DNA from 2 places in the Streptomyces sp. NBC_00009 genome. Region 2 is predicted to be linked to the other one. Evidence: riboswitches for the same ligand, from Rfam matches in the RefSeq annotation. Region 2 holds a riboswitch; the other holds the start of a gene.

Region 1 (3,402 bases), 4.5 Mb from region 2:
ATCTCGAGGGTGGACTGCTGACGGTGCAGCTCGGCGTCGACCGCGGCGGCGACGTCCGGGTCGAGCTCGTGCAGGGGGGTGTTCATGAGCGACATGGTCGTGGTGTCCCTAGTTGCCGGAGCCGGAGAACGCGTCGTACTCGTCCGCGGAGAGCAGGTCCTTCGGCTCTTCCGAGATGCGGACCTTGAACAGCCAGCCGCCCTCGAACGGGGCGGAGTTCACCAGCGCCGGGTCGTCCACGACGTCCTGGTTCGCCTCGACGACCTCGCCGGTGACCGGGGAGTACAGGTCGCTGACGGACTTGGTCGACTCGAGTTCGCCGCAGGTCTCGCCCGCGGTCACCGTGTCACCGACCTCGGGGAGCTGGGCGTAGACGACATCGCCGAGCGCGTTGGCCGCGAACTCGGTGATGCCGACCGTCGAGACGCCGTCCTCGGCGCCCGACAGCCACTCGTGCTCCTTGCTGTAGCGCAGCTGCTGGGGGTTGCTCATGATCTGAATTCTCCTGTACGCGAATGGGTGCTGCGGAACGAGAGGGGTGTGCGCTGGGTTACTTCCGGCGGCCCCCGTGAGGACTGGTCGGGCTACTTCTGGCGCTTGTAGAACGGCAGCGCCACGACCTCGTACGGCTCGTGGGCGCCGCGGATGTCCACGCCGACGCCCTCGGTGCCGGGGGCGGCGTGCGCCGCGTCGACGTAGGCGATGGCGATCGGCTTGCCGAGCGTGGGGGAGGGGGCGCCGGAGGTGACCTCGCCGATCACCTGGCCGCCGGCGACCACGGACATCCCGGCGCGCGGCACGCGGCGGCCCTCGGCGATCAGGCCGACGAGCTTGCGCGGCGGGGCGGTCTCGGCGCGCTCGGCGGAGGCCTGCAGCGCCGTGCGCCCGACGAAGTCGCCGGTCTTCTCGAACTTCACGACCCGGCCGAGACCGGCGTCGAACGGCGTCAGCGCCGTGGTCAGCTCGTGCCCGTACAGCGGCATACCCGCCTCCAGGCGGAGCGTGTCGCGGCAGGAGAGGCCGGCGGGGACGAGCCCGACCGGCGCGCCCGCGTCGGTCAGCGCCTGCCACAGCTTCTCGGCGTGCTCCGGGGCGACGAACAGCTCGAAGCCGTCCTCGCCGGTGTAGCCGGTGCGGGCGATGAGGGCCGGGACGCCGGCGACGGTGCCGGGCAGGCCCGCGTAGTACTTGAGGCCGTCCAGGTCGGCGTCCGTGACGGACTTCAGGATGCCGGGGGACTCGGGGCCCTGCACGGCGATGAGCGCGTAGGCGTCGCGGTCGTCGCGGACCTCGGCGTCGAAACCAGCGGCGCGCTCGGTGATGGCGTCGAGGACGATCTGGGCGTTGCCGGCGTTGGCGACGACCATGTATTGAGGAAGACCGGCCTCGGTCTCGCCCAGGCGGTAGACGATCAGGTCGTCGACGATCCCGCCGTCCTCCTGGCAGATCATGGTGTAGCGGGCGCGGCCGGGGCCGATCGTGGACATGTTGCCGACGAGGGCGTGGTCGAGGAGGTCGACGGCCTGCGGCCCGGTGACGGTGATCTCGCCCATGTGCGACAGGTCGAAGAGGCCCGCCTTGGTGCGGACCGCGATGTGCTCGTCGCGCTCGCTGCCGTACCGCAGCGGCATGTCCCAGCCCGCGAAGTCGGTCATCGTCGCGCCCAGCGAGCGGTGCAGTGCGTCGAGGGCGGTCTTACGGGGGGTGTTGCTCATGAGTGGTGCTCCAGGATCCCAGGCATGACAGACGAGGGCGATGGTCTTCCTCCCCATCTGTCATCGGAACCTGAGAGGTTCGCCGGCGCCACACGTACTGGTGGTCGCGGCTTGCACCTTGGGTGGAGCGGCCGAGGGCCGCCCGCTTTTCAGATATGCCTCGCCCGCGCGGTACGGGGCCTGAGAGATTCAAGGGAGGAACTTGCTCCTTCGGCGCCCCCGGGGACGCGTAGGCGTCCGGGGAGCTCTCCCGCGCGGATTCAAGCGGCCGGTATGCAGTTGGTTGTGCTCTTGGCGGGCACATCATTGCATGCCGACCGTACGGGGGAACCACTTGTACGGCATTACCGTCTCTTTACACTTGGCGGGCAAGGGTGGCGTGACCGGAACGGGGAGGACGATCACGGTGCACAAGGCAGCGGCGGGTGCGTACGCGGCGGCAGGGGTCGGACAGCGTGCGATGCCCCGCCCGGGGTCGGTGACGGGGCGCGGTCCGGTCGTCAGGGATCTGCGCGGCAGAGGCGGCCGCACGCCGAGGCGCCTCGGCTTCGCGCGGGGTGACCTGATCGTGGTCTCGGGGCTCCCGGGCAGCGGCAAGTCCACGCTGATGCGCCGCGTGGTCGGCGCCGGGGGAGCCGTGCGCATCGACTCGCAGGACGCCCGTGACCGCTGGGCGGCCCGACTGCCCCGGCTCCTCCCGTACGCCGTGTACCGCCCGCTCGTGCGGCTCGCGCACTTCGCCGGGCTGCGGCGGGCCCTGCGCTCGGGAGGCAGCGTCGTCCTGCACGACTGCGGCACCCAGGCTTGGGTGCGGCGCTGGCTGGCCAGGGAGGCCGGGCGGCGCGGCGCGGACCTGCATCTGATGCTGCTCGACGTCGACGCGGACACGGCGCTCGCGGGCCAGCGGGACCGCGGCCGCGGGGTCTCGCGCTACGCGTTCGCCCGGCACCGCCGCGCGGTCGCGGGTCTCGTGGAGTCGGCCGAGCGCGGTGACCTGCCGTGGGGCTGCGCGTCCGCGGTGCTGCTCGACCGGGACGCGACGGATGTGCTGAACGGGATCGCGTTCGAGGGCGGTTGACGTAATGCCGCGACCGCCTGTGAGTGTGTGGATGCAGAGGGTGTCGTGTCATTCGCACGCGCTAGGGTTCGGCCGCAGACAGAGCGGTTCCAGAGCGGGTGGTAGGCACATGGACATTCCGGCGCAGGCTCATGCACATCCGTACGGCGGGTGGCCGGCCAACGAGCTGGAGGAGGTGCTCGCCGCCTCCCTCGGGGTCGACTCGGCGGGCGGCCGGATCGTCGAGGTCCTCGGACGCAGTCAGGTGTGGATACCGCTGCCCCAGGGCGGCGGACCCGGCAGCCCGAACCTCGACCTGCCGACGCTGGAGATCGAGGGCCAGGCCTATGTGCCCGTCTTCAGCTCGGAGGAGCAGTTCCTCGCGGTCGCCGGCGACCGGATGGGCTGCACGGTCGCGCCGGCCGTCGAGTTCGCGCGCGGGCTGCCCCCGCAGGTCGGCATCGCGGTGAACCCGGACGGCGCCGTCGGCGTCCCGCTGCCCCCGCCCGCCGTCGCCGAGCTGTGCAGGTCCGGCCGTACGCCGCTGGACGGGCCGGCCTCGGGCGGCCGGGTCAGCCTCTACGAGCCCGACTGGCAGAACGACCCGGTCGACTTCCTGGCCGCCGTGCG
Region 2 (3,402 bases):
TTCGGGGTGCACTCGGCGATGCCTATAGGGCAGGCGCGCAGGCTCGCGCCCAATGCCGCGTATCTCGTGCCGCGCTTCCAGCTGTACCGGGAGGTCAGCGAGCAGGTGATGGGGCTGCTGCGGGAGTTGTCGCCGCTCGTGGAGCCGCTGAGCCTCGATGAGGCGTTCGTCGATCTGGAGGCCGGTGAGGCGGCCTGGGACGCCGCGTCGGCGCGGCTCGTCGGTGAGCGGCTGCGGGACGAGATCAAGGCCGTGACTGGTCTGACCGGGTCGGTGGGGCTCGCGGCGTCGAAGATGCTGGCGAAGATCGCCTCCGAGGAAGCGAAGCCGGACGGTCTGGTGCTGATCGTGCCCGGCACCGAGCGCGCCATGCTCGGGCCCATGTCGGTGCGCACGCTGCCCGGCGTGGGGCCGGCGACCGGGGACCATCTGAGACGTGCCGGGATCACCACGGTCGAAGAGATCGCCGAGGCAGGCGAGGACGAGCTCGTACGGCTGCTGGGGAAGTCGCACGGGGCGTCGCTGTACGCCATGGCCCTCGCGCACGACGACCGGCCCGTGGTCGCCGAGCGTGACGCCAAGTCGGTGTCGGTCGAGGACACGTACGACGTGGACATCCACGACCGGGTGCGGGTGCGGACCGAGGTGCAGCGGCTTGCGGAGCGGTGCGTGCAGCGGTTGCGGGGGGCGGAGCGGTCCGGGCGGACCGTGGTCCTCAAGGTGCGGCGCTACGACTTCTCCACGCTGACGAGATCAGAAACGCTGCGCGGGCCCACCGACGACCCCGCCGTGGTGCGGGAGGCGGCCGCCCGGCTCCTGGAGTCCGTGGACACGACGGGCGGGGTGCGGCTGCTCGGCGTGGGGGTAACAGGCCTGGCCGACTACACGCAGGAGGACCTGTTCGCGCAGGCGCGGGCGCAGGCCGAGGCCGATGCGCACGCGGCCGAGGGGGAGCGTGAGGGCGAGGCGGAAGGTGCGGGTGGTGCGGGGGACGAGGGGCAGGCGGCTGCCGAAGAGGTCGCCGAGGCCGCGGACCGGCGCTGGGTGGCCGGGCACGACGTGCGGCACGAGCAGTTCGGGCACGGGTGGGTGCAGGGCAGCGGGCTCGGGCGGGTGACCGTGCGCTTCGAGACGCCGTACTCGGAGCCGGGGCGGGTGCGTACGTTCCGGACCGACGACCCCGCGCTCGTACCGGCGGAGCCGCTGCCGCTGGTGGAGGGCGGGGCCGGGCGCTTTGCGGCGCGGGAGCCGGATGCCGGGTCAGGTGTCGTCTGACGGGCGGGCGATCTTGCCGAATTCGCGGTCCTCAGGGGGTTCGGGGTCGTCCGGGGCCGAGATGTCGAGACCGTAGTGGTGGTAGAGCTGGAGCTCCTGTTCGGGGGAGAGGTGACGGCCGACCCCGAAGTCGGGGGCGTCCTTGATCAGGGAGCGTTCGAAGGGGATGCGCAGGGTGCCCTCCACCAGCTCGCTCGGCTCCAGGGGGACGAAGGCGTCCCGGCTGAACAGGCCAGTGCGTATCGCCGCCCACTCGGGGACACCGGTCGCGTCGTCGAGATAGACCTCGTCGACGGTCCCGATCTTGGCTCCGTTGCGGTCGAACGCCTTGCGGCCGATCAGGTTGCGCGGATCGACATCGGTCTGCACGGGGCCCTCCAGCTGCTCGCAACTCATCCGTAAGCACTACCAAAGTGCACATTGGGGAAGGCGGCCACTCGAGGCTGGGGGTGTTGTTGCCGCTGGTAGGCTGGCGATGGCTGCTGACCCCGTGCGGGAGAGTCCTCCGGATGACACCGGAGGCGCCGAAGGAGCAACTCCTCCCCGGAATCTCTCAGGCCCCTGTACCGCACGGACGAGGTCACTCTGGAAAGCAGGGCGGGCGTTCAGGCCTCCGCTCTCACCGACGGTGAAAGTCGTCATGCCCTTCGTGATGTGGGGTGTGCCGGTGAAACTCTCAGGTTGAGATGACAGAGGGGGAGGCCGTCCGGGCACCCGCGCCGTGGTGCCCCTCGCAGGTCGCAATGACCAGGAGGCCTCGCCAATGACCGCCAACCGTATTCCGCTCTCCCAGCTGGAGCAGGGAATCCCCTTCGAGCAGCGCCATATCGGTCCGGATGAAGCAGCGCAGGCCAAGATGCTCGCGCAGGTCGGGTACGGCTCGCTCGACGAGCTGACGGCGGCCGCGGTCCCGGACGTGATCAAGAGCGCCGAGGCGCTCGATCTTCCCGGGGCCCGCACCGAGGCCGAGGTGCTCGCAGAGCTCCGCTCCCTCGCCGACCGCAACCAGGTCCTCGACTCGATGGTCGGACTGGGCTACTACGGCACGTTCACGCCGCCCGTCATACTGCGCAACGTCATGGAGAATCCGGCCTGGTACACGGCGTACACGCCCTACCAGCCGGAGATCTCGCAGGGCCGGCTCGAGGCGCTGCTCAACTTCCAGACGATGGTCGCCGAGCTGACCGGCCTGCCTACCTCGGGCGCCTCGCTGCTCGACGAGGGCACGGCCGCGGCCGAGGCCATGGCGCTGTCCCGGCGCATGGGCAAGATCAAGAACGGCGCCTTCGTGGTTGACGCGGACGCGCTGCCGCAGACCATCGCCGTGATCCGGACGCGTGCCGAGCCGACCGGTGTCGAGGTCGTCGTCGCGGACCTGTCCGAGGGCATCCCGGCCGAGGTCGCCGAGCGCGGCGTCGTCGGCGTCCTGATCCAGTACCCGGGCGCCTCCGGTGCCGTCCGCGACATCAAGCCCGTCATCGAGCAGGCCCACGAGCTGGGCGCCGTCGTCACCGTCGCCGCCGACCTGCTCGCCCTCACGCTGCTGACCTCGCCCGGTGAGCTCGGCGCCGACATCGCCGTCGGTACGACGCAGCGCTTCGGTGTCCCCATGGGCTTCGGAGGTCCGCACGCCGGCTACATGGCCGTACGCGAGAAGTTCGCGCGCAGCCTGCCCGGCCGCCTCGTGGGCGTCTCCGTCGACGCCGACGGCAACAAGGCGTACCGCCTCGCGCTGCAGACCCGTGAGCAGCACATCCGGCGCGAGAAGGCCACCAGCAACATCTGTACCGCTCAGGTGCTGCTCGCCGTCATGGCCGGCATGTACGCCGTCTACCACGGGCCGGACGGCCTCAAGGGCATCGCGCGGCGCACGCACCGGTTCGCGACGCTGCTCGCCGAGGGCCTCAAGGCCGGCGGTGTGGAGGTCGTGCACGGCGCGTACTTCGACACCCTGACCGTGAAGGCCGCGGGCCGGGCCGCCGACGTCGTGAGCGCCGCGCGCGAAGGTGGCGTCAACCTCCACCTCGTGGACGCCGACCATGTGTCAATCTCGTGCGACGAGACCACGACGCGTACCCAACTGGGCGCCGTCTGGACCGCGTTCGGTGTCGAGGCCGATGTCGACGC

The links. Region 2 has a riboswitch for glycine ahead of gcvP (aminomethyl-transferring glycine dehydrogenase). Riboswitches for the same ligand answer to the same signal wherever they lie in the genome.
Region 1: it holds a riboswitch for glycine, as region 2 does, so the genes downstream of both, gcvT (glycine cleavage system aminomethyltransferase GcvT) here and gcvP (aminomethyl-transferring glycine dehydrogenase) in region 2, are expected to answer to the same signal.

The regions. Positions count from the first base shown of each region.
Region 1 is NZ_CP108312.1:2,377,283-2,380,684, reverse strand. It holds gene glyA (serine hydroxymethyltransferase) at 1-95, opposite strand, end outside; gene gcvH (glycine cleavage system protein GcvH) at 109-492, opposite strand; gene gcvT (glycine cleavage system aminomethyltransferase GcvT) at 585-1,715, opposite strand; glycine riboswitch at 1,875-1,978, opposite strand; gene OHA58_RS10455 (AAA family ATPase) at 2,176-2,793, shown strand; gene OHA58_RS10450 (enhanced serine sensitivity protein SseB) at 2,903-3,402, shown strand, end outside.
Region 2 is NZ_CP108312.1:6,890,457-6,893,858, forward strand. It holds gene OHA58_RS31150 (DNA polymerase IV) at 1-1,275, shown strand, start outside; gene OHA58_RS31155 (PRC-barrel domain-containing protein) at 1,261-1,644, opposite strand; glycine riboswitch at 1,759-1,854, shown strand; gene gcvP (aminomethyl-transferring glycine dehydrogenase) at 2,039-3,402, shown strand, end outside.